Regions from separate parts of the Paenibacillus sp. FSL F4-0236 genome, predicted to be linked through region 1. Evidence: predicted binding sites of a transcription regulator. Region 1 holds the regulator's gene; each other region holds the start of a gene.
The links. The regulator Rex, encoded in region 1, represses fermentation and respiration genes when NADH is low (regulators of the CRP and FNR family bind a similar motif). The targets are predictions, from matches to a motif close to TTGTGAAATATTTCACAA.

Region 1 (7,906 bases):
TCACGAAGCAATGAAGCATTTTCACCAACACCGGCAGTAAATACGATCGCATCTACACCGTTCATGGCAGCCGTATATGAACCGATATACTTGCGCAAGCGGTACTCATACATTTCAAAAGCTAGTGTGGAATTAGGCTCACCTTTTTCCATACCATCAATAATATCGCGCATGTCACTGCTTACGCCCGAAATTGCTAAGAGGCCACTATGTTTATTCAACATGGAGTTAACTTCGCCTACGGACAATTCTTCCTTGTTCATCACGTAAGGGACAATTGCTGGGTCAAGATCACCACTGCGAGTACCCATCATCAAACCTTCCAGAGGGGTCATACCCATGGAAGTATCCACGGACACTCCACCTTGAACTGCAGTTACACTACCGCCGTTACCGATATGACATGTAATGATCTTCAGATCTTCCAGCGGACGCTCTAAGTACTCCGCAGCAGCCTTGCTTACGAAGTCGTGTGATGTACCGTGTGCGCCATAACGACGAACTTTATATTTATTGTACAATACTCTAGGAATAGCGTACATATAAGCTTTTTCAGGCATGGTTTGGTGGAATGCAGTATCGAAGACAACAACCTGCGGTACACCTGGCATATTTACTTCAGAAGCCGTAATCCCCATCATTGCTGCTGGGTTATGCAGTGGTGCAAGGTCAAACAATTGACGAATTTTCGTTTTTGCGTCAGCATCCACAAGTGCGGAGGATTTAAAGAACTCTCCACCATGCACTACGCGGTGACCTACAGCATCAATTTCTTTAATAGATTCAATTACACCATGCTCTTTGTCTGTAAGACAAGCAAGGACTTTGCGGATCGCAGTATTATGTTCCAGAATTTCGCTTACTTCTGTCACTTCCGCTTTGCCAGTAGGTTTATGATTCAGAATGGAGGAATCCATCCCGATACGTTCAACCAAACCCTTAGCCAAAACCGATTCATCGGTCATGTTATACAGCTGATATTTCAAAGAAGAACTACCTGAGTTAATAACTAAAATATTCATACACGGTCACCATCCTTGTCGTACTTGAAGAAGCCTTCTCCTGATTTCATACCCAGTTGTCCTGCACGTACCATCTTCTTAAGAATTGTAGAAGGACGGTATTTCAGTTCTCCGTATTCACGGAACATATTTTCGAGTGCCGCAAGTACCGAATCCAGGCCAAATCTGTCAGCCATTTCAAGCGGTCCATATTGGAATTGATAACCAATACGCATAGCATCGTCAATATCCTGTGCGGAGGCAACGCCTTCTTGCAGCACATGCATAGCTTCATTGATAAACAAGCAAATGAGGCGTGATGTTACAAATCCTGGGGATTCATAAATCATTACACCTTTTTTCTCAACAATCTCATCAACAAAGGATTTTGTATCTTCAAAAGTAGCATCTGAAGTTTTCAGACCACGTACGATTTCTACAAGATCCACTTTAGCTACAGGATATATGAAATGCATTCCGATCACGCGTTCCGGATACATCGTAGAACTTGCAAGTTCAGTCAAGCTAAGTGTTGATGTATTGCTGGCAAGAATAATGTGGTTCGGGCATACTTGATCCAATTGATTCAAAATCTTTTTCTTTTCTTCCAAATCCTCAACAATGGTTTCGATAACCATGTCACAAGAGCTGAGCTCCGCGAAATGTGTCACTTTTTGAATGCGGCTAAGAATCAGCTTCTTCTCAGCTTGAGTGATCGCCCATTTCTCCAGTTGCTTATCTAGACTTGTCTCGATCATTTCGTAAGAGTAGTCCAGTTTCTCCGCGGTTTTCTCCACTAGTAATACATCCAGGCCTTTGGCTGCTAACATTTCAGCAATACCTTGTCCCATTGTGCCACCGCCGATGACACCTATTTTTTTGAAATTCATAAAAAAGTCTCCATCCTTTCAGGTATCTATACTTTTGTATTGTACCTTGTCTGTCGCAAAAATTTATAAAGCCCGACATATAATGATATCTTAGCATGCCTGAAAAGTAAAAAAAAATAACCAGCATAAATATTTATGCTGGTAAAAGGACGCTGTCACGAAATTGACATCGAAATTGCTCTCCAGAGAGTACTTCTTCCTTCATTAAAATGTCAAGAGAGTAATCAAATACATTTCGTTGCTTTTCAAGGTGCTCACGAGTGCGCGTCATCAGCTCATCCAATATCTTACTATTTTCCTTCATAAGCTCTTCAGTGGTAACCATTTCCAGCTTAGCGATACCCAGCGAAGTTAAACCTGACTTCATCATCGTTTCCACAATATTCAGCGCCTGATCGAAATCACCGCGTGAACCTGTGCTTCGTCCACCATAATACATTTCTTCAGCAGCTGCTCCACCAAGTGCAATCATAATCTGATCTTCGAGATAATCTTTGGTGTACAAATACTGCTCTTGCTGAGGATTATGTCGCACATAACCAAGGGCTTGCCCACGCGGAGTCAGCGTAACCTGACTAACGCTTCCGGGACGAAGGAGCTCTGCCATGATGGCATGTCCCAATTCATGAATGGCAACTCTCTTTTTCTCTTCGTGATTTGTTTCTCTATCCGTTTTTTCACCCATCATTACCTTGTCAATCGCCATCGACAGATGCCGCTGCTCAACTTTCGTCAAGTCCTCACGCATCATATAAATCGCGGCCTCATTCATAACACTTTCAAGCTGAGCACCGGAAAAGCCATAGGCTTCTTCAGCAATTTTGTCGAGACTCACATCTGGATGAAGAGGTTTATTCTTCGCATGCAATTCCAGAATCGATTTGCGGCCCTTTTTGTCAGGCATGTCCACTTGAATATGACGGTCGAAGCGTCCAGGACGTAGCAATGCCGAATCAAGCATTTCTTTCCGGTTTGTTGCAGCTACCAGTAGAATACGCGGAGTTTCGTTATTATAAATACCATCCATCTCAGTCAACAGCTGATTCAAGGTCTGATCATATTCACGTTGCTGGCCGCCTTCACGTTTACCGCCAATTACGTCAATTTCATCAATAAAAATAATGGCACTTTGTTTGTTCTCCTTAACAGCACGGTTACGAGCATCCTTGAACAAATCGCGGATCCGACCAGCCCCGACACCAACATACATTTCTACAAATTCACTACCTGATGCAGCTACGAATACGGAGTTTGTATAATGCGCTGCTGCTCTGGCCATAAGGGTCTTACCTGTTCCTGGAGGGCCAGTGAGCAGAATCCCTTTCAAAGGACGAATCCCAAATTTACTAATCTCCTCGTGCCGGATCAAAAAATCGAGTGCCTCACGAAGCTCTTGCTTCGCATTGTCTTGCCCACCAATTTCTTCAAAAGTGAGCTTTGAAGGCCCTTCCTTCTGGCGTTTCTTCCCCGCACCAGCGTTCACCGTAAGCCCGCCACGCAAATGAGCAATTATAAGTAATGCAGTAAGCATTCCAGCTGCTATAACAATCGGGAATATATTAATACCTAAAAAAGCCATGAAAATAAACAGCACAGGAATAAATCCGAGTAAAATTTCTTTAAGGTACTTAGGCATTATTCCATACCCCCAAGGTCGCAGGTTTTCGCGGCAAAATAATAAATTTGCTTTCTTTTCCATTACTCAAGCTTACGTACACATTGTTGTCGTCGATATCAGTAGATGCTATCACATCTTTAAATTCCGTATTTTGCTGTTTCAATCTATCAAGTTCTGTAGGTATAATCGTATATTTACGGCTCTCCATGGCTTCAGCTACAGAGAACATCGCTTTATCCCAGTAATCATCCAATAGTTCACTTGAATTTTGCTCCACATCGAGTTTAAGTTTACGTCCTTCAATCACTGATTTTCCTTCTTTGGATACATACGATACTAGATCACGTAAATTCGTGCCCGGCTGCAAATCAAGTTTCAAAGTGACCTCATCGCGGTTAATACTAATATGTGAAGTATTTACTCCCTCAAATCCGGTTACAATCTTTTGGAGCGGTTCCTGTAAAGCAAACTGACGATATAAAAAGAATCCTCCGAATAATAGCATAGCCGACAGTAGAGACGTTATCAGTACAGGTACAAGACGTAATTTCAAGAAACGTCCTCCTCTCAAAGATGAAAAAATGTAAACAGAATGATCCAAAGTCATAGCTGCTAAGAGCTCATCAGAGCCTGACGTTCTACTAACACTGTTCTAATTACAAACAGTAGTATATCACAGGTGTATATACTATATTGAAAAAAAGTGTGAAGATATTTAAAATTTTATTTTTTAATTCTTTCCATTTTATTAAATTTATTGATTTAATTCGACAAAAAAAGGGCTGTTACTCTTAACTAACAGACCTTTTTTCGTATGAATCTTTAAATACCAATACATAAAAACTACTCTTATAGTATATCACAATTCGTGTACTTATAGTATATCAAATAATATGTCATTTTAAAAAACAAGCGAACCATAAATGGTCCGCTTGTTTCTCCTATAATGCTTTTGTTTAATTTAGCGGCTAGGTAAACTGTAACCTTCACCCATTCGAGCCCCATCTGAGAACCGATAAAATTGATAATAATATCGACCGCTTTGTTTATAAAAAAGCTGCCAAGCATACTCCCCGTTATATACTCCTGGCAACAACCGCTCAATGCTGATGTCCGGAAGATCGGCTTTTATAAGGCTACGCATTTTCGCTTCAGAGGTCCCTTTACTTAGTTCTTCAGCATATACTGCGTCGGTTCCTTCAGCAAACTTCCCGTCTACAGTAAAACGTACCCAAACCATCAACTCGGTCCCGGCTTCATTCTTCCCTGTTAAGACCCAGTACACCGCATTATCATCCCACACGGATTTCTGCGCTTTGGTTACCTCTGTCAGACCAGCACTGGTTTTAGCGACATCCTTAGCGATATCTCGCTCGTTCCATTGATCTTTCATAATATAAGCATAGAACTGGATAAGTCCGAACAGAAGGAGCAGAATCAGAACTGACCCCAGGAGGATCCATTTTTTCCTTTTCTTCAAGGTACAGCTCCCTTTCTAGTAATATATCTTTTTTGATTATATAACACACCTGTGTGTTTATCCAAAGTTTCATATCCAATTCAATGATCTAATTATCAGAAACACAAAAGGCTGTAACTTTGCAATCGCAGAAAGTCACAGCCTTTCAGTTATTCGTTATGATCTTAGACTACCGTTTAAGCAGTCCATCAAATGATTCTTGTGCCTTACGACGGATTGCTTCCTCATCTAGCGTTACACATTCTCCGTGTTTTACAACCTGTTTACCATTCACCCATACATGCTCAACATCCTTGGCACTGGCAGAGTATACAGCATGAGACAACAGATCTGTGTGTGGTAGCAAATGCGGCTGGTCTATATCAATCGCGATAAAGTCCGCTTTCATGCCAACAGCGAGTCTACCCACATCATTTAAAAAGATAGACTTTGCGCCATACTCTGTAGCTATACGCAGCGCTTCCGGAGCTGGAACAGCCGTCGGATCACCACTTACACCTTTATGGATGAGGGCTGCAAGACGCATCTCTTCAAACATATCCAGGTTATTATTGCTTGCCGCACCATCTGTACCCAGTGATACCTTCACACCAGCCTTTAGAAGATCCGTAACCCGAGCCACTCCACTAGCCAGTTTCAGATTACTTCCTGGGTTATGAGACACGCCTACATCATGACGAGCCAGTATCTCGATCTCTTCATCATTCAAATGAACGCCATGTGCAACAATAGACGGACGTGTGAACATTCCAAGCTTCTCTAAATGCGCTACTGGCCGAAGTCCGTAATCCACCACATTCTGCTCCACTTCGCGTTTGGTCTCGGACATATGGGTATGCATCGGTAAATCCAAATCATGTGCCGCTTGAACAAACTTAACAAAGAAGTCCGGTGGGCAAGTATATGGGGCGTGTGGCGAGATCATCGTCGTAATTCTACCATCAGCCTTACCATGCCAATTTCGTGCAAAAGAAATCGCTTCCGCAAGCTTGTGATTTTGTACTTCCTCTGGGCATAATCCGATTACGCCTCTCATCAGTACAGAACGAATGCCTGATAATTCGACTACCTCTGCTACTCGATCCATATGATCATACATATCCAAGAAGGTTGTAGTACCACCTTTTAGCATTTCCAGTACCGACAAGGAGGTTCCCCAGTATACATCTTCTCCAGTGAATTTCGCTTCCATCGGCCACATCTTCTCTTGAAGCCACACCTGAAGTGCTAAATCATCTCCATAACCACGAAGCAATGACATTGCCGCATGGCCATGTGTGTTTACCAGACCTGGCATAAACAGCAGACGACTGCCATCAACAACTTGCACATCATCTTCCATTAAAGGCTCTTCTTTTCCTATGTAAGTGATCAAATCATCTTCAATAGTCATATATCCATTCAGAACCGGCTCATCCGTTCCCGGAATAAGAAAACGCCCGCCCTTAATAATCGTTTTACTGCTCTTCATTTCCGCTTTCTTCCTTTCCGTCTTTCAAATAATAAGCAAGGCTTTGCAAATCCGTTGTAAAATCGGCAGCATGAACCCGGATATTCGATGGTGTTTTTAGAATCACTGGTGCAAAATTCAAAATCGCCTCAATGCCAGACTCAATGAGAATATCTGCTACATTCTGCGCTTCTGAATCAGGCACAGTAATGATCCCAATTCGAATACCTTGCTCACGAACCGTCTGACCAAGCTCCTCCATCGGTTGAACGGTAAGAGAGTTGATTTTCCGCCCTACCTTAGGTGCATAGGAGTCAAATATAGCGGTAATCTTCATAGTATCTTTCAGATAAGCATTGTAATTAGATAATGCATGTCCAAGGTTACCGGCACCTACTAAAGCCACATTCAATTGTTGATCCAGCTTCAGAATATGACGGATTTTTTCAATAAGATAAGTTACGTCATACCCGATACCTTTTCTACCAAAGTCTCCAAAATAAGCTAAATCTTTACGAATTTGAGCAGGATTCAAATCAAGTTTTTGTCCTAGTTCTTGTGAGGAAACGGTTAATATTTCACGTTTCTGGAGATCATTCAAGAAACGCAAGTACACAGGAAGTCTGCGAACAACGGCTTCTGATATTTTATCCGATTTCATAATTTACCTCCTAATTTAAGTGATATTCTGTTCAAATCCTATCGAAATATCTGCACCTCGTCTCAAGGAAGAGCGGTATTCTTATACCGCCCTTCCTTGTAGAGTGATTAATAAGATCGATGACGTTCTTTTCAAGAAACGCCTCCGTCTTCCAACCACTCCGCTATACGAGGAACCATTTGATCCGTAAGCATATGCTCCATTTTCGGGCCAGGCAACGAATAGAGGAAATACTTCCCATAGTGAGATTCGATCACCCTTGTGTCATACACAATAACAATACCCCGATCTTGCGCTGTCCGTACCAGCCTCCCAAATCCTTGCTTGAAGCGAATAACCGCCTGAGGAACAGACAACTTCATGAACGGATTCTTTTTCTGGGCTTGTAATAACTCAGACTTCGCTTCCGCTAGGGGGTGGTTTGGCGGTTGAAATGGGAGTCTCACGATGGCCAAGCATGTTAATGCTTCACCTGGAATATCTACACCTTCCCAAAAGCTGCTTGTTCCTAACAGTACAGAAGCTGCACTGTCCTGAAAACGGCGGATCAGCTTGCTACGGCTGCCCCCCTCCACGCCTTGACCTAACACCGTGATCTCTTGTGAGGCTAGAGCCTCTTTCAGAGGATCGTAAACCTGGCGTAGCATCTTGTAAGAAGTAAACAGGACAAGCATCCGCCCACGTGTTGTAATAGCTGCTTCTGCTAGTGACTGTACGAGTGTATCGACAAATCGGGCATCGCCTACACTCCCCTTCACACTTGGGAAATCCCGCGGAATAACTAACAGCGCCTGCTCCCGATACTT
Region 2 (7,906 bases), 290 kb from region 1:
AGTGTGTCCGGCGATCTAACACGCTTCTCGGCCACAGGCGATATGCCATCATCCCTGACACTAGCGCCGCGTACCGGCCGACGCAAGAATGATATTCCTTTCTTGCTGCCCGACCTGGGTGAGTTGCACCAGGTAACGAGCTTGACGCTACAGAACACACCGCTGGGACAGCCTATCTCGCTGGAGTGTCTAAATCGGTATCCAAACCTTAACTCATTGAGTTTGTGGGGGAACTTCTGCGACCTGGACATATTGGCTCAACATGCCAAATTAACGAATCTGGAGCTACGTTTCATGCCGGATCTGGGGGAGCTTCCTACCTTGAACTCCTGGCCGTTGCTTGACAGATTCATCGCCTACAATGTGGAAGAGATCGCTGGCAAGCATCTGAAACAGCAAATGAAAAAACGAGCTGAAGCACGCCCTTGGACCGACCATGCTTCAGTGAGCCAATTACGAAAGCCTGAGTGGTGGACGACAGAGTTCGGCCGCCCGTTCTCGTCCTGGCCTAAACGTCTGGCCAAGCTGGCTAATGAAGCTTATAACGTTGCACAGGCAACTTTGTCCGAGGCCCGAACCTTTGCCGAAGCCGAGGCAGCCATTTCTGCCTTCACCGCGCGCTTTAACAACCTCAAAGGCATCGAAACCACCGAACGAGAAGACCTTGCTGAAGCGGTATGGCAACTCAGCCAGTCTGATCATCTGATTGGTCAGCCAATAACAGAGGAGATGGCTCAACGCTGGTTCGATGCATCGCGCGATTACTGAATGAATTGAAAGTCATTACAAGCCTTGAACAGCTACAATCTTTTAAGAAAAGATTGAAAAAATATGTAATTAGGAGCAATGGAAGGTAAGTAAAAGAATGTACCTCTATTGCTCCTTCTCTCATTTAACCCTCCCAATTTAAAGAGTGCACTACATTATACTGGCGGGGTTTTGTTATATGATCAACCCCATTTCACGGAGTCTATCTTTAATTTTCTTTATACGAGCTTCTTTTTCGGTAGCTTCAGTTAATACCACCACAGATGTTTCGTTATACTTCTTTATAATCCTCTTTAAAGTTAATTCTTTCATATCCTTTTTACTCTGCATTGTAACACGAGGGACAATTCTATGGTTTTCTATGGTTTTGGGATCTGCAGAAATTCGTTCTAGTAAATTAAGTAGAAGCATCAGTCTTTTGTGTCCCAACCTCGGAACTTGGTATAGTTTTTTCCATGTGGAATTTAGTAGGTGATCAAGGTTTATATATCCCTTGGAGTATAGAGCATTTATGAGGCCCGTTAAATTTGGTCCCTGCTCTTCTGCATAAGCAACAGTTACAATACAAGCAATATCCTTCCTATAAAGATGCGCTGGAAGTGGGAAAAATTGTATTAACGCCGCATTTCCATCGATGATGTCATTCATGATGATTTACCTCCATTAAAAATATTTGGTCATTATTCACGTATAGAATTCTGGTGAAGGTTGTGCAAAATATTATTACACTCTGCATTATTAAAACCCAAGTTACTGATCATTTTCTGAACATCACCAAAGCCCATTGCCTGAGCTTGTAGAATATTCAGAAGATTTTACTATTTAAATAAGTAACAATCGACTCCAATATTCGCTGCTGCGCTTCGTAATCAACGCTAAGTAATGGTATGATGTAGGCATCAATTTTATGGGGTGCATTATGATGGATATTCGAATCAAAGAACTGCTTGATGCTACACAGCAAAAATATGGATTGGACAACTACTACTTACACTCTCATGAAATTTATCGCGACGTTACGATACTGGGAGAGACCAACTATTTTCTTAGTATGGAATGGTTTCCTGCACATATGAAGGAATGGAAGGGCGATTACAATCCGGAAGGAACTGCCGTCATCACGATTGACCTACAATCCCGCAACTATAAAAGTGTGATTTTTGTTGGCGGGATATCTTATGCGAATGGGACACCATTCCAAAATATAGATTTTAACGAAGTCATCCGGTGGATTGAAGATGAGGCAAGGATTGTATACGGTAAACAATTTCACTTAGAGAAGGAACAGATTGGAGAATATCATTTTATTGAGAAAATAGGTAGCATACCAGTCACTCCTGGTGGACGGATCGAGCTTCGCTTCGATGTGGAAGGCAGACTTGTTTTTTACAGTGTATATGGCCAGTTTCCTTCCAGCTCCCTTGTGCACAAAGAGAACTATACTCTCACACTTCAAACGATAGAGCCACAGGCGAGGAAACAACTACAGCTTATAGAATATCCGGTGTACGAGACGAAGCAACTCCTGCCGATCTATGGGATAGAAGAAATCTACATTACAAATGACGGAACAACCACCATCCCGTTTGAGTTTATATCAGGTACAAGAGCACGACTGAATATTGATCAAGTAATCCATTGGGAGCAACAGAATACGGAGCTGGAGCCGTTCGAAAGGACGGAGATACGCCTACTTGAGGTAGCTACCATTGAGCAGGCAATAGCTAGTGAGCCGCATCCGGACTCATTTCCTATCACAGACGCAGAACAAGCCGAATGTATACTCGCAGTCGAAGCTGGTTTAAGCCAGCTCTATCCAGATGAATCCGGAGAATGGATATTGAAGACTTTTCAACGGGAAAGAGGACATATTCAGGCAACACTGAGGATGAAGGCGCCAAGTAATCGTATATTCCAGCGTAAGATCCTCCTGTTCATCGATGTGCAGAATTATAAGGTTATAAATTATATGGATAACAAGCCAATGCTCGATATGTTTGATGAGTTCAAGAGCGAAGAGGGGATTTCTGTAAGCCATGACGAAGCTTATGACAAGCTCAAGGGATGGTTCGAATTAACACCCGTCTATGTGTATGATCCTGGGCAGAAGAAGTATGTGCTGTGCGGGAAGTTAGATTGTAATTATGCTGTGAAGGCCACTAGTGGAGATGTGGTGGAGTTGAGTAGTTTGGAATGATAGTGCAAGCTTTCTTATACTGAGTAGGACGAATAAAGGTAATGAAGTATAGTAAGGTGATGCAAATATAATAAAATGAGTAGAACTTACTAATTTTGTGAGTTACTTTGGGAGTTGAAAATATGACGACAGCTACAGGAACCAAGGAAAATCCTTGGAAGTTAAAGACACCACCGCAAACATCCGAGTATGAAATGTATAAGGTCGAAAAAGACGGTAAAGAAATTATAGTTTGCACTGTAGGGAAAACGGTTTTGCATTATGACTACCGCTGTATTGAAGATCTGCACGCCATGCTTATACAAAATGGTGATTGGATGGAGTTAGGAAGTGCTGATGAGCAAAAACCAGCAAAAGAAGGTACCGTTGAAGCATGGGGGCGTTCACCTGAAAACCCTGTCGGCGGTTGGTATGGATTAAAGAAGGGACTTCGGGGGCGATTCGGAATGTATATCCCACCGTTGCTCGAAGAATTGGGTCTTGCGGAAGTAGAGCATAATCCAAGAAACAATCGGATGAAAGCGATCTTGTAAACGAAGGAGAGCCTAAAGGCTCTTCTTTTTTTGAGCCATGCCCCTAACCGGTGGTCTTTCGTACACATTGCAGTGATTAATTTAGTTACAAAACGTTTTTTTTAGTTACATAAACTTTCAAGAGCAGGGCCTTTGCCGTTAAGCTGATTGTAAAAATATTCACAAGGGGGCAAAGCTATAACATGAATAAAAAAGTAACCACTGCTCTTATTCTCGTTCTCTCAGTCATGCTTGTTATCACAGGATGTGGCAACAGCAACAGCAGCAATGGAAACGGGAACAAGAACACCAGCAAGATCAACGAGACAAAGGAAACTGAAGCCGTTTCGGGAGCATCCAAAGCTAGCTATACACCGTACGATCAACTAAAAGATAAATATGACATCATCATTATTGGTGCAGGCGGTGCCGGAATGTCTGCTGCACTTGAGGCGAGAGCAAAAGGTATGAACCCGGTTATTTTTGAAAAAATGCCGGTTGCCGGCGGAAATACAACAAAATCATCTTCGGGAATGAATGCTTCTGAAACGAAATTCCAAAAAGAGCAAGGCATTGAAGACAGCAATGATCTGTTTTATGAAGAGTCCTTAAAAGGTGGCCATGATACGAACGATAAAGAGATGCTTCGTTTCTTCGTAGACAATTCCGCAAGTGCGATTGATTGGCTGGATTCTATCGGGATTAGATTGAATAATATCACGATTACAGGCGGGATGAACGAAAAACGCACACACCGTCCTGAAGATGGCTCTGCAGTAGGACAATACCTTGTCAAAGGCTTGGTGAAAAACGTACAAGAACAAGGCATTCCCCTTTTTGTGAACGCCAATGTCAAGGAAATTACCGAAAAAGACGGTAAGGTCAATGGCGTCAAAGTTATCTTTGACCAAACGGAAGAGAAAACGATTACAGCGTCTGCTGTCGTGGTGACAACCGGCGGTTTCGGCGCCAATTTAGACATGATTTCAGGAGTCAGATCTGATTTGGAGGGGTACGTTACCACCAACCAGCCTGGCAGCACCGGTGACGGTATCAAGATGATTGAGAAGCTCGGCGGTACCACAGTCGATATGGATCAAATCCAAGTTCACCCGACTGTGCAGCAGGAAAAATCCTATCTCATTGGGGAGGCTGTTCGTGGGGAAGGAGCGATCCTGGTTTCAAGTGTAGGTAAACGTTTCACAAACGAACTGGATACAAGAGATAATGTCACCGCTGCAATCAATAAGCTTCCTGAGAAGTCTGCGTTTCTTGTATTTGATTCCGGCGTAAAATCTCGCGCTAAAGCGATTGAACAATATGAAAAAATGGGCTTCGTTATCGAAGGAGATTCGATCGAGGCTTTGGCAACAAAAATGGACGTACCGGCAGATCAGTTGAAAACTGCACTAGAGACCTGGAACAGCGCGGTGACGAATAAACAGGATGCCGACTTCGGCAGAACAACCGGAATGGACAATGACTTGTCCGGCGCGCCATATTATGCAATTCAAATCGGCCCGGGAATTCACTACACGATGGGAGGCGTGAAAATCAACACCAACACAGAAGTTTTAAATAAAGACGGACAACCGATTCCAGGCCTTTTTGCAGCAGGAGAAGTTACCGGAGGCTTGCATGGTCAAAATCGGATCGGTGGTAACTCCGTTGCGGAAATCATTATTTTCGGCCGCCAAACGGGTATAAAATCCGCTGAATTCGTAAAAGCACAATAAGTTATCCCCCTGCCTCTTTTCGGCTAGGCAAACAAACGCTTGGGCTCATCTTAGCCATGCGTTTGTTGTTTTATAATAACGGTGTAGCGTATAAGGTCATAGCCAGCCTTGCACGTATACGTTAGAATGAAGAAAAATTTCCGGAGGGACAGCTGATGAAAATTGGCAAACACACACTTCGGCTGCAAACAACAATTACTTTGATGATTGGTGCAGTTCTTATCATAATGCTGCTAGTGGTCTATGTGCTATTTAGTATAAAGGTTTCCTCACAAACAAAATCCTCGTTGGAACAAAAGGCTGTGATCATTTCCCGTACGTTATCGCGTAACCCTCTAATTATTGAAGCGTTAAACAAATCACGCAGCTCGTCTGAATTGCAAAGCTACACTGAGGAAATCCGATTGTTGAACAATGTGGAATTTGTTGTGGTCATGGATATGAATGCGATCCGATATTCCCATCCGGACAAGGACAAAATTGGTAAGCATTTTATCGGTGGCGACGAAGCCGCAGTCTTGCAGGGGCAGGAAAGCATTTCGGAAGCCGAGGGTTCTTTGGGCCCATCTGTAAGAGCGTTTTCACCTGTCTTCTCTGCAAGTGGGAAACAATTAGGAGCGGTGGCAGTAGGGATATCACTGGGAAACATCAGACTTGCCATAAGAGAGAACGTGGGAATCCTTTATTGGGGATTGCTTATAGGCAGTCTAATAGGGGCTGCGGGAGCATTTCTGCTGGCACGTGTTATCAAAAAAATGATGTTTGGCATGGAACCGGCCGCTATTGCTAAGCTTTTGGAAGAGCGTAACTCCATGCTACAGTCAGTTAGGGAGGGAGTCATTGCCGTTGATAAAGAGTCACGTATTACTTTGATTAATACAGAAGCCAGGCGTTTGCTTGCAGCCATTGGCATGCAGGATGATCCCTTGAACCAGTCGGTAGAGAGCTTTTGGCCATCACTGCGGATGAATACAGTGCTCAAAACCGGTGAAGCCAGCCAGGACTTGGAGGTGGAGCATAGCGGTGTTACGTTACTGGCAAACGTGGTTCCCATTCATGTAAAGGGAGCTGTAGAAGGTGCAATTGCCACATTCCGTGATAAGACGGAGATCAGCATACTTATGGAAAGGTTATCTGGCATCTCCTTATATGCTGAGGCATTGCGTGCCCAGGCGCATGAGTTTATGAACAAGCTGCATGTAATATTAGGATTAACACATATGAAAAGGTATGATCGGTTGGAGGCGTATATAACAAGTACTGTCACAACAACACAGGCAGAGATGGGAACGGTGGTGAGACAAGTGAAGGACCCTGTGATGGCGGGATTTCTATTGGGTAAGCTGAGCCGGGCCAGAGAAGCCGGAGTTCGACTGGTGCTTCTGGAGGATGGGGTTCTGCCGGAGCCTAGCGATCCGGAACGCTCCTGCCAACTCATTACGATAGTCGGTAATCTTTTGGATAATGCAATGGAAGCGCCGGAAGGTAGAGGCAGCAAATATATTCATTTCAGCTTTCAATATCAGGATAAGACGCTGATAGTTACGGTTAGCGATAATGGAAGCGGTATCCCAGATGAGAAATTGCCGCTTATTTTTCAACAGGGGTATTCGACAAAAGGAAATGACCGAGGCATCGGCTTGTATCTGGTTGAGCGGAGCCTTAAAGCTATGGGAGGTAAGATTGTTTGTGAAACAGGAAAGGGAGAAGGGACTCGATTTACGGTTAGTTTACCCTATCGAGCAAAGAGTGATGGTCAATGATTAGTGTATTGATTGTAGAAGATGATCCGATGGTAGCCGAGATGAATAAATTCTATCTGGAGCAAGTGGAAGGTTTTCAGTGTAAAGGCTGGGCAAAATCAGTGGGTGAAGCTCTGATCAAATTGGCAGATGAGTCTTTCGAGCTGATTCTGCTGGATATTTACATGAAAGAGAGCAATGGATTGGAGCTGCTGTCCGCTCTCCGTCGAGGCAGTAAACGAATAGATGTGATTATCATTTCAGCTGCGAGCGATAAGGACAGTATCCGAGACGCGCTTCAGAACGGTGCAGTCGATTACCTTATCAAACCGTTTGAGTTTCAACGCTTTCTCGCAGCCCTTTCCGCCTACAAGGAGCAGCATTTTCTGTTCCGCAATCAGGATTCCTTGGATCAGTCTGAACTAGATAAGCTAACCGGGTATAGGAAAGAGCCCTCGGCCGTTCAGGATTTATCCAAGGGCTTTACCCGGCATACACTGCGGACGGTCTGGAAAGCGGTGGAGACCCATAATGCAAATTCCTTTAGCACTGAAGAGATTGCAGTTAGTTCCGGAATCTCGCGGGTTTCGGTTGGGAAATATCTTGCCGTCCTCGCGGATATGGGAGCGCTGAACAGTGAATTGACCTATGGCACCATAGGAAGACCTGTACAGCGATATCGCATGTCTTCCCGCGGCAGTTCTGTGATTTCTAAATTCATATAGCCTCTTGGAGTGGGCCGCCGGTTCCGTGTTTTATATGGAATCGGCGGTTTTTGATTGCTTATTTTTGATAGCGCTTACTTTAATAATTTTTATAATTCAATCAATAATTACGTAAAAACAAAAGCGCTTTCATTTCCGCTACTATAAGGCTAGAAAAGAGTTTAGGAGGAAATGAAAAATGCAAAATACGATTCCATCACCTGTTTCCAAAGGAAAGGAAGGTCCC
Region 3 (7,906 bases), 2.1 Mb from region 1:
TATGGGATCCTCAAAATGTTCACTGAGTGGAAAGCTATTCAAAGTTCTCCCTTGATTATCGATAAGAACAAGCCCAAATCTGCCACTCCAATTCCTTCCCATCAACGGACCTGGTATTGTCCAATCCTCACTGTAGGTTCCATCTAAAAGCTGCAGATTCAAGAATCCAGTTCTATTAGTTAAGGGATAGAGATCATTATGTGATATCGTTACTGGCCCTGTAACCTTAACAGAAGACTCCAGCGACTCCGTCTGTTCTATGTTCGCCTGATCTGCTGTTCCATAGATGAGTTGTCTTATTTGATCTGCGTTTTTCACCGGAATAGAGTAGCCCTGACCACCATTCTCAGCTGTAGTAAATACTCCTTTATAACCGGGTTCATCACCTATTGCTATGTAATAATCCTTCGAGTAGCCATCACCATAAACAAGTTCCATTTTAAATTCAGGGGCCCAATCCAGCTCCCCCGATAATTTATTGCTCTTGTTCATAGCCTCCGAAAGCGCCTTAATCAGAGCGGAGTCCTTCAGTATTAGGGTCTCAAAATGTTCTGGTCGATCAACTTGGTTCTGATCACTAGTTGTTACAGGAGTTAAAGACACTCCGGCGATCCACCTTGCATTGATGAAGCCCACATCATTCTTACACCCGCTTAAAAGAGCAACCAAGAACAAGGGTACAACCCATAGTAATTTCCTAATGCGAACCACCTCCAAGAAAAGAAACATAACCTAATTATAACAGCGTCCATAAATATAAAGAAATCGACTTTCCGAAGTGTTTAAGCGAGAAATATAAGGATAATTTATAGCATGGAGCATATAAATTCTTATATTTTAAAAAAAAGACTATAACCTGCTCCTTTAATGAGTGGTTCTAGTCTTATAAAATCAAGTAAATATGTAGTGATATGATCAGACGATTAAGCTTGAATTGCCTACCGTCTTAAGCCAAGCCTCTGCAATAAGTGCATGGCCCGCAGGTGATGGATGTACTCCATCCGGAGCCCAATAAGCAGGCTCTGCTTTCACGGATGCCGCAGCAAACAGGCCATCCAACGGAACAAGTAATGCACCATATTCACGTGCCAATTCACGAACAATGTGAATTTTAGGGTCCAAATCCTGGCGCCAAGTTCTACGATCTTCTGGGACAGGCAACACAAATGGCTCGATTAAGACTAAATTAGCAGCCAGCGAATGCTGCGTGCGTTCGATCAGGTCACGATACGCAGCTTCAAATTGTTCAGGCGTTGTTTCCTGACCAGAATCAAAGCGGCGCCAAGTATCGTTAATCCCAATATATATGGACACCCACGTCGGCTTCAGATTCAGGCAATCCTTCTCCCAGCGTTCCTGCAAATCTACTGCACGGTTGCCGCTAATTCCACGATTATAGAACGTAAGATTCTTCTCAGGATACAAATGCCCCAGACGAGCGGCGATCATCAATGCATAACCTACACCAAGCGATGAAGCATCATCATAATTACGACCCCAATCCGTTATGCTGTCGCCTTGAAACAGAATGACATCGTTTTGTCGGAATAACATCACGTAATCCTCCCCTATTTTCCCCTGTTAATATTAGCCAATATAGTATATCAAAAATGAATACTACGTACTAGGACAATCATTAACAATTCATGGTAGAAACCACTAGAGATCAACAAAAAAACCTGCTCAAATAAGAGCAGGTTTTCCAAAAATACAATCAATAAGCTAAGCTAAACAATCCTTTAATGTGGGACAAGTAACGAATATTACTTGCTTCCTTCATCAAGGTTGCAGGCAATCCTTTTAGCGGAGTTGAGCTAGCACCAACGATGGCTACACCGTCTTTACGGCCTAAGCTCGCAAGCGTCCCTGAGTTGATCGGACTAAAGGATTCAAATGATTTATCCTTCAAGTATGCATAAAGATTGTACCCGATCAATTCGCCCATTTGCCAAGCGATTTGTGCAGTTGGTGGATATGGACGACCATCTTCGGCAAAGACAACGGCGCTGTCACCAGCAACGAATACGTCTTTGTGTGATGTGGATTGCAAGAATTCATTTACCGTTGCACGACCACGGTTCACTTCAAGACCGGACTCACCAATCAGTGGATTTCCTTGTACGCCGCCAGTCCATACGAAGGTGTTAGCAATAATTTTTTGACCATCTTTCAAGTCAATGACATTATCCGCTACATTCGTAACAGGTAGTCCTGTCAAGAATTGAACACCACGTTTTTCTAAGCTTGCCACTGCGCGTTCGATCAATGCATCTGGCAATACTGGTAAAATCTTAGGACCTGCTTCAACCAGCATCAGTTTAATTTCTTTAGGATCCACGCCATATTTCTTAGTGAGTGTTGGCAACACATCAGCGATTTCACCAACAAGTTCAACACCTGTTAAGCCACCGCCACCGATTAGGATGCTTGCATCCGCTGGATTTTTAGACTTCGCATATTCACGGATACGCTCATCAATATGACGATGAATTCTGTTAGCATCTGCTGCCGATTTCAAAACCATACTGTATTGCTCAAGACCTGGAATGCCAAAATAAGCCGTAGTGCTTCCAAGACCCACAACTAAAGCATCGTAGGACAATGTCACACCATCAGATAGTGTAATTTGTTTATTTTCAACAGAAAAAGAATTCACCTTTGCAATTTTCAGGTCGATATCTTTACCTGCAAAAAGCTTAGCTAATGGCATAGCAACAGCACCTTCTGCAACACTACCCGCTGCAAGACGATGCAATTCTGTAATAATTTGATGTGTAGGATATTGATTAACGACTGTAATTTTAGCTTCGTCCTTCTTCAGGTACTTGCGTACAGTTAAGGCGCTTAGTAGACCACCATAACCTGCTCCTAGAATGACAATATGTTTAGACATGATGTTTCCTCCGTCCTTACGAATGAGATATAAAAAATATTATTTCTGTTGACTGCGTTCGCCGGCAACTTGAAGATAAGCATTTACGAAACGGAAAAGCTTCTGTGCTTGTGGATCTTTCATCATCTTCATAAGACCAAATACACCGATCACATCGCTATTTTCATTCGCACGATCTTGCGCTTCGATCACTGTAGCTGCCATATTCTTCGCCGAATGCACCACTGGTTCAGCAAGTTCTTTAATTGCACTTACCGTATCACTTTTCAAGACTTCATCCGCAGCAACAGTTTGAACAAAGTCATATGACTTTGTGAGCACGCCGACAAGCTCTGTTAATTTTGGCAACTGTTCCACTAAGACAGTTAACGACTCCTGAACTTCAGGCTTCAATAGCTGCTCTAGAACATTCATTTGTTCTTGAGTGACAGCTAATTTTGGTGATTCTTGCTCAGGTTGTGTTTGAGTGATTGTTTCTGACATATCCGAATCTCCTCTGCAAATAAGCTTTGCTGCTTAATAGTAATAAAAAAATAAAAACTTATAACGCCATATTTCTATTATAGCACTTATCAAGTTATAAATGTCACAAAGTTTTTGATTTTTTCTAAAGTTTTGTGATTTTTATTACATTAAAATAAATTAGTCATAATTTTCGATATTATTTATACATGCATAGATGATTAAATGCTTATTGTGTAAATTCATTCAAATTCATCTCCGCTTTCAATAAAACCTCGACCATTGCCGGATTGTTCTTTAATGGTAGCAATCTAAAATACAGAGAACGAACGAAATTTTTGGTGTTCACACGAGCAACGTACTGGCCGCGGCTTCTCGGCCACCCCCCACATTGCTCCAAGTTGCGAATCCAGTCGACAATAGATTGTTGTGGAAGTAAATGATGATCTATCATTGTAGCTACAATCGTAGCGATCCGTTCATCTTCTTCGTCGCTAAATATGTGCTGATCGTTGTAAAGCATCCTTTGGATGACTGCCAAAACCTCTTCCCTTATTGCAGCATCACTCTCCGAGCAGAGTACCAGTTCATCCAAGGCATCTGCGCCATGGGCTGCAGCATGAGCCCAACCTTCTTCAGGCATAAATCCTCGTAAATCCTGTTCTTCCTCATAATATCTAATAAGCGCTTCCTTCACATTTATAAACTCTGCGCTAGCTAAAAAAGCCTGTTCCCTATGCCGCTGAAGAATCAGCGCAACGATCAATACCGAAAACGTTCTTGTGAACACAGCCTGATCTTCTTTGCTGCCAATGTGATAGAACAAATGCTGCTCGTCAAGGAGAATCAAAAGTAGTTCACGAAGCTCCGCATCACTAAACCATTGTTTCTCGTTAACCCATTTGTAGAAGGTGGAATAGATCAAGTCATCTCGTAGCTTCGGCTGTGGATCTCCTATGTACTCAAGCATCAATTTCACATAATCCCTTAATTGCTCCCCACTTCTAAGCTCGTAATCGTTCTCTTCAATTCTTTGCAAGTCAATTATCAACTGCTCTCTAGTATCGTTCAACATTCCCACCCTTTCATTAATAAAAGCAATTAAATTTTTCGTATCCTAATATCCTAATTTACATCCCAATATTTTACAACATAGTAATTATTCTTCGACATTCCAAAGTACTTAGAGAGCTGAATGTAAATGAAGTGAATTTAATCATTGACGAATATAATTAACTGTGCTATTTTGAGTTAGTAACTAATAGTTAGTTCATTTATAAATATCACTTATTTATAATTAACAAGCAAATACATAACATATGGAGGAATAACTCATGAGCGCTTTTACAGATTTGATTGAATCCCGCAGGTCTGCTATGAATTTTGTTGAAGGGGTGAAGATCCCTCAGAATGAACTTGAGGAAATGTTCTCTTACGCCAGATTGGCTCCATCTGCATATAATCTTCAACATGCCAATTATAAAGTGGTTTCTGATGAGAATTTAAAAGAAGAGATTCGTAAAGCCGCTTACGGTCAATATAAAATCCACTCCGCCTCAGCGGTAATAGTGGTACTCGGGGATAAGAATGCTTATCTGAAAGCCCCAGAAATCTTCGGAGGACTTAAAGCTTTAGGGGCTATGAGTCAAGAGGATTATGATGCAGAGATAGAAACGATTAACAATGCATACAAAGGAAATGATGCTTTCCAAAGAGATGAGGCTATTCGGAATGCTTCTCTGTCTGCCATGCACTTCATGCTGATTGCCAAAGATAAAGGCTGGGATACCTGCCCGATGATCGGCTTTGATCCGGAAGCGATTCAATCCACTTTAAATCTACCCGATCATATGGTACCGGTAATGCTGATCACTATCGGAAAAGACAAGAAACATAAAATCAGACCACGTGGCTATCGTAAACCGGTCAATGAATTCGTTGAATTTATCTGAGGGTTATTGGAAGATATCGATAGATATAACAAAAGCGTTTCATCCGATATTTGAAGTTCGGATGGAACGCTTTTTTACTAAGGATGTGGAGCTTAAATCTTTCTTCACTACTTAGCATACTGAAGAATTGCAATTGCTGCTCGTTCCCGTCGATCGGCGTTCTCACTAACAAGAGCTTCCTTCAAAATATCGAGCGCCATTGATAATGTCTCTTCATCCACATACACTCGATTATTCACCGCTTGCTCTGAATCAGAAGAACCTGTAATCCACAGATCCACACGAGCACTAGGCATCGGCCCCTTATACTGTTTAACCACTCCACTATTGTTAAGAAACTCTTTTATCCCTGCGTTTAGATCGGTTATAGAAAGACTTTTCAGCCAAGTTACACCACGTCGATGGCATGTACCGATGTCTGGCGCGTCAAATAATTCATTGTAAAAATAATCGCCTAGATCTCCTAGATGTACCCAATCGCCATCACACACCAGCACATAATCGCCATCCTGCATCGTATGTACGAAGAGTTGAATGGCTTGTATATGTTTTGTAAGCTCCAACTCACTGTATTGGTATGTATGAATCATCCGATCACGGAGCTCCACTTTACTGATGTTCTCCAAATCCCCTATTCCGGGATATCCGATACTCACATAATTATCCTCTAAAAATGCAGTGATTCGTTCGGTCCCAAGCGGTTTTGATCCCATCTGAAACAGATTCATAGATCATTCCTCCAAGTAATTAATATAATATTTTTTCAGCAAAGAGAACTCTACTTAGCAAGCTCATATGTCTATCCTCCATCCTGCGTCCTCATTGGTGTAATTAAAAAAAGTGTGGACGAAGTCATGTCTACAGGCTGTATCACCAGTGGTCTTTCTTTTCCAGCAAACCTTATTCTAAGCGTCTCACTATCGATCGCCCGAAGGATGTCTCTGAAATATTTTCCGTTAAAAGCTACTCGAAAATATTCACCTTCTAGATACTCCAATGGAATCTCCTCTTTTGCCTCACCTACGTCGGCGGTCCTGGATATTAAATGAAGTATACCGGAGGGATATACACCGAGCGTTACACTTTCACCAGCCAATATAGCAATACGTTCAACCACACGCAACAAACGCTCTGTCTTAACGATCACTTCGGATATATATACTTGTGGAATTAAATTATCGACATAGGGATAAGTGCCCTCAAGTAGCGCAGACTGAACCCTCAAGCCATCAGAAATAAATCTGATTTGTTTTTGACCTATCTCGATTTGGATGCTGCTGCCCTCATCATCGTTTATTATTTTTAAAAGATCCTCAAGGGTGCTGCCCGGTATAATAACATTTAAAGGACTTGCTCCGTAATCTTCTACGTTTTCAACAACATGCTGAGCGAGGCGGATGCCATCAGTGGCGACTACGCGAATATTTTGATTATCTATTTGAAGTGAAACACCTGTGAGCACAGGTCTTGTTTCCAACGAAGAGACCGCAAAAACCACATGTTTAAATATTTGCTTCAAAAGTGTGTTCTTCATGCGTATCTTTTGGGTGTTTGGATGATCCACGTAATGGATTCTCGGAAATTCTGCAGTGTCCATCCCGCATAAACGAAACTGAGTATTGCCCGATTGGATATTTAGAATCAATGTCTCTGCGATTTCCAGCCTAATTAATCCAGGGTCAAGCTTGCGGATGATCTCATAAAAATAACGTGCGGGCACTACGATCTCACCTGGTTTGTGTACAATCATCGAATCCATCTTCACAGGAAGCTTATATTCAATGGTCATTCTTATATTGCTGGCTGTTAAAGTCAGACCCTCCGCTTGCGCCTGAATATGTATTCCGGAAAGAACACGGGAGGAACTATTCGCGGATATAGCTTTTAAGACTGCTTGTAGTGCTGTGCTAAGAGAATCTTTTGACACATGGATTAGCAAAGACCTCACCTAACTCTCCTTAGATTCCTTTGCAAAATGTGCCTCAATAATGTTCCGAAATACCTGGGAGCGAGATACGTTCTGTTCCTCACAGGCCTGCTCTATCTCCTGCCAGATGTTTTCTGGTAACGTCAAAGATACCTTTTTAGTTATACCGGTGCTTTTTCTGCCAGCCCCTTCCCGAAGACCTCCCCTCGTAAAAAGAAACCCTAACTGCCCGTCTTTAGTAGCTACGCCTACCTTAACTTTATCCTTAGAGCTGCTTGTGATATCGCTTGTGATTTTAGAATTGAATTCACTTAAAATTTCATCTCTGTGTTCGTCTTCGAATTTATGATCACTCAATCCTCATACCTCATAATTTGAATTTAGTAACTAAAATCATTAAATCCACTATTTTCATAATACCATACATGCCAATAATCCACCACCATTCTAGACACAAAAAAAACACCCCATAGATCGGAGTGTGTGGTTAGCTGGGTAAGCGTTCGAAATTGTGATTGTAAGAGTTAATTACCACACTATCTCAAGATATTTTGGTAATTTGGTGTAAGGTCAGACTTTCGTGGGTCTCTCAAATGCTTGAATGATTCTAACTTCACCTTAGGACCAGGAGTGATTCTAAAAGTCATAGTATCCTCTCCAACGGAAAGATGT
Region 4 (7,906 bases), 270 kb from region 1:
TGCAGAATAGCTAAACGTTTCTGTTTGTCGGCACCGATTTGAGTGTGACGAATCGTCATTTCGAACGGCTCGCTACTAACCGGTTCTTCTGTTGCTGGAGCATTTGTAGCATCCGCTGAATTCGTCGCGGTAGCGTTTCCATCTCCTTTGTTAGATGATGCATTGTTGTTGCCTCCGCAACCTGCCAGTAAAGCTGATGATACAAAAATCAGGGACAATAGCAAAGTCATACCTTTTTTCATTTCTTGTGACCCCCCATATAATGTTGTGCTTTACACTTCTTATTATAGAAAACAGATTCCATTCTCGTAAGGTTAAGATTCATCCACTATAGGGATAAAAATCTCTAATGAAAGCGGAATCAACTACACGATATGTAATATAATATAACTTTATTTCAGTAATAATTACGATTAAAAGCTTTATAGCGTGATTTAACCATACATATACTTTGAAAATAATCATAAAAACTCAATGTAATGATACAATATATATCATAACGTATTTCCAACTCGTTAATTAACAGCTGTAAATATATCATTTTTTTAAAACGAAAATACAAAATTACCCCTTTAAATGACATCAGACGTCCCTCATAACAAAAAAAGCCGTTCCTTCAGCAGTAAATCACTGAAGGAACGGCTCCACTTAATGTAGGTATAAATTATACCAATGCTGTCTGCTTACGACCTTCTTCGACTAAGCGGTACGCCCGCTGAACTTCTTCATCCGTAGGGGATGGCACTCCATCCAATTCATAAGCCTTACCGAGCATTTCCCATTTATAGATACCCATTTGATGATAAGGTAAGATTTCAAATTTCTCAACGCCATTTAAGGTTCCAATATAACGACCTAGATTGATAAGGTCCTCTTCACGGTCATGAATGCCTGGAACATATACATGTCTAATCCACATCTTACGGTTATGATCTGACAGCCAACGTGCAAGCTTCAAGGTCCGATCATTAGATTTACCAGTTAACTTAATGTGTGCTTCTTCATCAATATGCTTCAAATCGAGCATCACCAAGTCTGTAACATCCAATAAGTCATTAATCTTGTCACCTTCGTTATAACCATTACTATCTAATGTGGTGTGCAAATTCCAACGCTTCTTAACTTCCGTAAATAACTGTTTTACAAATTGTGCCTGCAAAGTTGGTTCTCCGCCGGATACAGTTAACCCACCACCGGATGAACGATAGTAGTTTAAATATGGCTCGATCTCCGAAAGCACTTCTTCTAGAGTCATTTCCTTACCTTCATCTAAAGCCCAAGTATCAGGGTTATGGCAATACTGGCATTTCAGCAAGCACCCTTGCATAAATAAGACAAATCGAATACCAGGTCCGTCAACGGTTCCAAAGGTTTCCAAGGAGTGTATGCGACCTTTAATCATAGGATGTCATCCTTTCTCCAGGACTGACTAACAGTCCATCTTTCACGAAGAAGAATCCCTGCCCTTAAGACTGTGTTCTCCTTAATCGCGACCGTAAAATTTAAAATTTTAATGATTCTTGAACAAGATATTACCGCCCTTGAAACAAGAGCGGTAATTCCTTGCAAATATTTTAGTGCATATCTCAATGAAAGATCTTTATAAATATAAACAAATTACATTGAACCGTGGAAAGTACGGTTAATTACGTCCATTTGTTGTTCGCGAGTCAACTTGATGAAGTTAACTGCATAACCGGATACGCGGATAGTCAATTGTGGATAGTTCTCAGGGTGATCCATAGCGTCCATCAGCTGTTCACGGTTAAATACGTTAACGTTCAAATGCTGAGCGTTATTATGGAAGTATCCGTCCATCATGTGTACCAGGTTAGACTTACAGGATTCATCATCTTTACCCAGTGCCTTAGGTACGATAGAGAACGTATTGGAGATACCATCTTGTGCATCGGAGTAAGGCAGTTTGGCAACAGAGTTCAGTGAAGCCAGAGCACCTTTCTTGTCGCGTCCGTGCATTGGGTTAGCACCTGGTGCGAATGGTTCGCCTTTTTTACGTCCGTCAGGTGTTGTACCTGTCTTCTTACCGTACACTACATTCGAAGTAATGGTCAATACCGATTGAGTCGGTACAGCATCACGATATGTTTTGTGTTTACGGATCATAGACATGAAGGTTTCAACCAATTCTACTGCGATGTTGTCTACAGCATCGTCATTGTTACCGTAGCAAGGGAATTCGCCTTCAGTTTCGAAGTCAATTGCAATACCTTGTTCGTTACGGATTGGTTTAACCTTCGCGTATTTAATCGCACTCAGTGAGTCTGCTGCAACGGACAGACCAGCGATACCGCAAGCCATTGTACGCAGAATGTCGCGATCATGCAGTGCCATTTCGATACGTTCGTAAGAATATTTGTCATGCATATAGTGAATGATGTTCAAAGTGTTAACATAAGTCTTAGCCAACCACTCCATCATCGGTTTGAAGCGTTTCATTACTTCGTCATAATCCAGATATTCAGAAGTGATAGCTGGGAATTCCGGTCCAACTTGTGCTCCGGATTTTTCGTCTTTACCACCATTAATAGCATACAGCAAAGCTTTTGCAAGGTTGGCACGAGCGCCGAAGAACTGCATTTGTTTACCGATACGCATTGGAGATACGCAGCATGCAATCGCATAATCTTCACCCCAGTATGGACGCATTAGATCGTCATTTTCATACTGAATTGCACTAGTTTCGATAGAAACCTTAGCACAATATTTTTTGAAGCCTTCAGGCAATCTTTCGGACCAAAGTACAGTTAAGTTTGGTTCCGGAGCTGGACCCAAGTTGTACAGGGTGTTCAGGAAACGGAAGCTGTTCTTGGTAACACGAGTGGTTCCATCTTCAGCCATACCACCGATGGATTCAGTTACCCAAGTAGGGTCTCCAGAGAACAGGTCATTATAGTCAGGTGTACGCAAGAATTTTACGATACGCAGTTTCATTACGAAATGATCGACAATTTCTTGGACTTGTTCTTCAGTCAAAGTACCTTCTTCAATATCGCGTTCTGCATAGATGTCTAGGAAGGAAGAAACACGTCCCAGGGACATCGCTGCACCATTTTGTTCTTTAACTGCTGCCAGATATCCAAAGTATACCCATTGAGTAGCTTCTTTGAAGTTCATCGCTGGTTTGGAAATATCCATGCCGTGAGCAGCTGCCATTTCTTTCAATTCGCCCAGTGCACGAATTTGCTCGGACAGTTCTTCACGTAAACGAATTACTTCTTCTGTCATGGAATCAACTTCAAGCTCAGCTAGTTGTTGCTTTTTGTCTTTAATCAAGAAATCAATACCGTACAGAGCTATGCGGCGGTAGTCGCCGATAATACGTCCACGGCCGTAAGCATCAGGAAGACCTGTGATAACGCCGGATTTACGCACTGCTCTCATGTCTGGTGTATATGCATCAAATACGCCTTGGTTATGCGTTTTGCGAATGTTCGTGAACATGTCAACGATGTTTTGTGGAAGCTCGAAGCCATAAGCCTTCGTAGCATCAACCATCATCTTGATCCCGCCGAATGGCTGGATGGAACGTCTGAAAGGAGCGTCAGTCTGCACGCCTACAATTTGTTCCTTGTCCTTGTCAATGTAGCCTGGAGCATGTGAAGTGATTGTGGAGACAGTATCTAGGGAAACATCCCATACGCCGCCTCTTTCTCTTTCTTCCTTGCTCAGTTGGGAAATAATCTTCCACAGTTCAGTTGTGTTACTAGTAGGACCTACGAGGAACTCTTCGTTACCTTCATAAGGCTTAATGTTACTAGCGATAAAGTTGTTAACGTCAACTTTCTTGGACCATTTACCTTTTGTAAAACTTCTCCAACCGGATTTCACTTCATTTACTTCTTTTTCAATCACCGACATGCTAAATCCCTCCATCTATATTTATTATATTTGTAGAGATCGCGGGCTTGAAGGTTGATCCCGTGTCTCGTGATCCCCAAAAAGATGTGGTTGTTCCAAATTTCACAATCAACATTTCATATGTGGGACCGTTGTTTATATAAACATTCTAGTTTATTTTCTATAAAAACACTGTGACAAATATCACCTTTCGAGTGATATTTGTCACCTTTATCTAAGTCCACAACTATCCTATTCTCTATTTAACCATTTATTAATTATCAAATCTTCCGTAGAACGCATTACGGTATACATCAGCAAGCTCAGAAACCAGTGGCAGCTTAGGATTGGCAGTTGTACATTGATCTTCAAAAGCACGGTCAGCCAAGTAATCTACGCGGGATTCGAAGTCCTTAGGATCAAAGCCCAGTTGTTGGAACGATTCTTCGATGCCCAATTTTTTATTCATATCGCGAATAGCATTGATCAGGCTAGTTACACCTTCTTCAGTTGTGCGAGCTGGCAATCCCAGAATACGGGCAATTTCAGCATAACGCTCATCAGCTACGAAGTGCGAATATTTAGGGAACGAAGCGAACTTCGTAGGTTTTTTAGCATTGTAGCGGATAACGTGTGGCATAAGGATCGCGTTAGTACGACCGTGAGCAGTGTGGTACTGTCCGCCCCATTTATGTGCCAAACTGTGGTTAATACCCAAGAATGCATTGGCAAAGGCCATACCAGCAAGTGTTGATGCGTTATGCATTTTCTCACGTGCTACTCTGTCGCCTTCCAGCGCCGATTTTTCAAGGTATTGGAATACCAGTTGGATGGCTTTAATAGCTAGACCATCAGTGTAGTCACTCGCCATAACTGATACATAAGCTTCGATAGCATGTGTCAATACGTCCATACCTGTATCAGCAACAGCAGTTTTTGGCAAGCTGTATACGAACTCTGGATCAATGATAGCTACATCTGGAGTTAACTCGTAGTCAGCCAAAGGATATTTAGTGTGCTGTTCAGTTGTTTTATCGGTAATAACTGCGAAAGATGTTACTTCCGAACCTGTACCCGAAGTAGTTGGAATAGCTACAAATTTAGCTTTGTTACCAAGTTTAGGGAATTTGTATACCCGTTTACGGATATCCATGAATTTTTGTTTCAGACCATTAAAGTCTGCGTCTGGATGTTCATAGAATAACCACATTCCTTTTGCAGCATCCATTGGGGAACCGCCGCCAAGTGCGATAATGCAGTCCGGTTGGAATCTGTTCATCATTGCAGTACCTTTTTCAACTGTAGTTGTCGATGGATCTGGTTCAACTTCAGAGAACACTTCGATAGCTACAGGGGTTTGACGTTGACGCAGGTAATGTTCAACTCTTTCAACATATCCAAGCTTAACCATCATTGGGTCAGTGATAATTGCGACACGTGTGATATCAGGCATTTTGGTCAGGTACTGAGTAGCGCCTTTTTCGAAATAGATCTTGTCAGGTACTTTAAACCATTGCATATTCACGGTACGACGATTCACCCTTTTCACGTTGATCAAATTGATTGCTGTAACGTTTTGCGACACGGAGTTACGTCCATAAGATCCGCAGCCCAGAGTCAACGAAGGGATATTAGTGTTGTAGATATCGCCGATCGCACCATGTGTGGAAGGCGAGTTAACGAGAATACGTCCTGTTTGCAGACGGTTAGAGAACTTCATGATTACTTCTTCATTGTTGGAGTGGATAGCCGAGCTATGTCCCATACCACCAAATTCAACAATTTGAGCTGCGCGTTCGATACCTTGATCTGCATTCTTAACTTTGTAGCAAGCAAGAACCGGGCTTAATTTTTCAGCGGAAAGTGGATATTTAGTGCCTACACCTTCAAGTTCTGCTACCAGAATCTTTGTGCCGGCAGGGACTTGAATGCCACACATTTCAGCAATCTTCACTGCGGATTGACCTACGATTGCTGGGTTAACCGCACATTTATCTACGTTCATTGCTCCACTAGTCAGTTTGGCAGCTTCTTCTTTATTCACAAAGTAGCAGCCATTAGCAATCATCTTTTTCTTCACTTGATCGAAGATTGGTTCTTCGATAATAACAGCTTGCTCGGAAGCACAGATCATACCATTATCAAATGTTTTAGAAAGAATGATGTCCGTTACGGCTTGATCAATATCCGCGCTCTTTTCAATGAAAGCAGGTACGTTACCAGGGCCTACGCCAAGTGCTGGTTTACCACAGCTGTAAGCTGCTTTTACCATTGCAGAACCACCAGTTGCCAAGATAAGAGCAACGTCTGGGTTGTTCATCAATGCGTTTGTCTTGTCCATTGTTGGCATTTCAATCCATTGGATACAGTTCTCAGGAGCGCCAGCTTTCACGGCAGCATCATGAAGAATTTTTGCAGCAGCTGCACTACACTCTTGCGCAGATGGGTGGAAACCGAATATAATAGGGTTCCGTGTCTTAATCGAAATCAACGCTTTAAACATCGTGGTGGATGTAGGGTTGGTTACCGGTGTGATACCCATAACAATTCCGACGGGTTCAGCAATTTTTTGGAAGCTATCATAAGCGTTGTCTTCAATAACGCCTACTGTTTTATCGTATTTAATTCCGTGCCAGATATATTCAGTTGAGAAGATGTTCTTCGTAATTTTGTCTTCGTATACGCCGCGTCCAGTTTCTTCTACGGCCAATTTTGCGAGGTACATATGTTTGTCGAGTCCAGCCAACGCCATTGCATGAACGATTGTGTCAACTTGCTCTTGGTCTAGCGCCATGAACGCCTCATGCGCTTTTTTTGCTTTATCCACTAAATTCTGAATATACTCTTCAGCGGTAACTTGTTTAACTTGGGCGGCGACTTCGTTCTTAACTGCCATCTCCCTCGTCCTCCTGTCAATTTTTAGTTGTTTTTCTCTACACATTTATCTTATCACATGATTTCCACCTTGTATAGTGAAATCTTTCACAAAGTATAAAGTTTTTTTGATTTGTTTTCAAAGCGCTTTCATTCGATCATATTATAGTCTTTTTACCATATTATGTGCTATAAAACCCTTTAAATCTTAGAATTATACTTTAACAAGCAAAATTTTAGCTCCTTTTTATTCCATATATCTAAAATCAGTACACAAAAATGTATTCTCTTCATCACAGTCAATTACGATTTCCCTACACTGTAATAATTTCCAATTGATTATCACTATTTCTGAAGATTTATAAATTTATAAATCTTCAGAACAAAAAAACCGACCCCAAAGGGGCCGGTTTTTGCATTAGACTATTCCGCTTTAATCGTATCAAAGAATTTCTCTTGCACTGTTTTAGCTGCTGCTTCTAACTGGCTCTTGGAATCCGTTCCTTTTTTGGAGAACAGCTCTTGAATAACATTGGACATGGTTGCGTAATAGTCCTGTGTGTTGTATTGAGCTTCAGGTTTACCATCCAAAAGTCCCATAATGTCAGGGCTATATTGGTATACATTTGTGTACTTGTCATAAACCGCTTTGGTCTTCTTACCAAACTCAGAATCAGCTGAGTAGTAGTCTAAGAGCGGCGGGATAAAGTATTTGCCATCGGTTGTACGTTGTTGAAGAATTGCATCCAGCGCTTCCAAACCTTTGTCAGAGAAATAATCAAAAGTAATGTAGCGGAATGCCATTTCTTGTTCATCTGGCGTAGCATTTGGATTAATTACTAGATAGTCACCACCAAGTACCCCTGTGTGCTTTCCGCCTTTTTCCATAGCTGGCATAGGATACGTAAGCACATCCTCAGGTTTCAGTCCACCTTGGTTCAACGCTTGCTCGATAACGCCATCAGACCCGGCCATTACCATTGCTGTACGACTTTGTTGGAACGCACCTACAGCATCGCCCCAACCAAGTGCCCAGTCCTGTGGAATCGCGTTAGCTTCCCATCTAAGTTTCTTGTAGAAATCCAGTGCTTTAACGCCAGCATCGGAATTAAATGTAGCTATAACCTTACCGCCTTCAATTTTTTGAATCTCTCCGCCAGCTTCAAACAGGAAG

Region 2: the regulator Rex is predicted to act here: its motif matches at 3,646-3,663, upstream of NSQ29_RS07145 (flavocytochrome c).
Region 3: the regulator Rex is predicted to act here: its motif matches at 3,509-3,526, upstream of NSQ29_RS15535 (DUF1641 domain-containing protein).
Region 4: the regulator Rex is predicted to act here: its motif matches at 6,829-6,846, upstream of adhE (bifunctional acetaldehyde-CoA/alcohol dehydrogenase).

What each region holds. Positions count from the first base shown of each region.
Region 1 covers NZ_JBBOBK010000001.1:1,279,635-1,287,540, reverse strand. The annotation lists gene NSQ29_RS05875 (acetate/propionate family kinase) at 1-1,022, opposite strand, end outside; gene NSQ29_RS05870 (3-hydroxyacyl-CoA dehydrogenase family protein) at 1,019-1,891, opposite strand; gene NSQ29_RS05865 (AAA family ATPase) at 2,025-3,527, opposite strand; gene NSQ29_RS05860 (hypothetical protein) at 3,520-4,062, opposite strand; gene NSQ29_RS05855 (cell wall elongation regulator TseB-like domain-containing protein) at 4,471-4,989, opposite strand; gene NSQ29_RS05850 (amidohydrolase) at 5,159-6,460, opposite strand; gene NSQ29_RS05845 (redox-sensing transcriptional repressor Rex) at 6,447-7,100, opposite strand; gene dinG (ATP-dependent DNA helicase DinG) at 7,232-7,906, opposite strand, start outside.
Region 2 covers NZ_JBBOBK010000001.1:1,571,168-1,579,073, forward strand. The annotation lists gene NSQ29_RS07125 (hypothetical protein) at 1-768, shown strand, start outside; gene NSQ29_RS07130 (hypothetical protein) at 943-1,416, opposite strand; gene NSQ29_RS07135 (hypothetical protein) at 1,688-2,965, shown strand; gene NSQ29_RS07140 (DUF6855 family protein) at 3,088-3,498, shown strand; gene NSQ29_RS07145 (flavocytochrome c) at 3,681-5,213, shown strand; gene dcuS (DcuS/MalK family sensor histidine kinase) at 5,369-6,976, shown strand; gene NSQ29_RS07155 (response regulator) at 6,973-7,680, shown strand; gene NSQ29_RS07160 (2-hydroxycarboxylate transporter family protein) at 7,859-7,906, shown strand, end outside.
Region 3 covers NZ_JBBOBK010000001.1:3,399,300-3,407,205, forward strand. The annotation lists gene NSQ29_RS15520 (hypothetical protein) at 1-603, opposite strand, end outside; gene NSQ29_RS15525 (SGNH/GDSL hydrolase family protein) at 916-1,554, opposite strand; gene NSQ29_RS15530 (NAD(P)/FAD-dependent oxidoreductase) at 1,715-2,893, opposite strand; gene NSQ29_RS15535 (DUF1641 domain-containing protein) at 2,933-3,376, opposite strand; gene NSQ29_RS15540 (DUF2785 domain-containing protein) at 3,585-4,427, opposite strand; gene NSQ29_RS15545 (nitroreductase family protein) at 4,690-5,307, shown strand; gene NSQ29_RS15550 (hypothetical protein) at 5,415-6,035, opposite strand; gene dnaN (DNA polymerase III subunit beta) at 6,107-7,234, opposite strand; gene NSQ29_RS15560 (hypothetical protein) at 7,256-7,591, opposite strand; gene NSQ29_RS15565 (DUF3888 domain-containing protein) at 7,771-7,906, opposite strand, start outside.
Region 4 covers NZ_JBBOBK010000001.1:1,006,179-1,014,084, reverse strand. The annotation lists gene NSQ29_RS04550 (extracellular solute-binding protein) at 1-242, opposite strand, end outside; gene pflA (pyruvate formate-lyase-activating protein) at 665-1,402, opposite strand; gene pflB (formate C-acetyltransferase) at 1,618-3,879, opposite strand; gene adhE (bifunctional acetaldehyde-CoA/alcohol dehydrogenase) at 4,133-6,754, opposite strand; gene NSQ29_RS04530 (ABC transporter substrate-binding protein) at 7,156-7,906, opposite strand, start outside.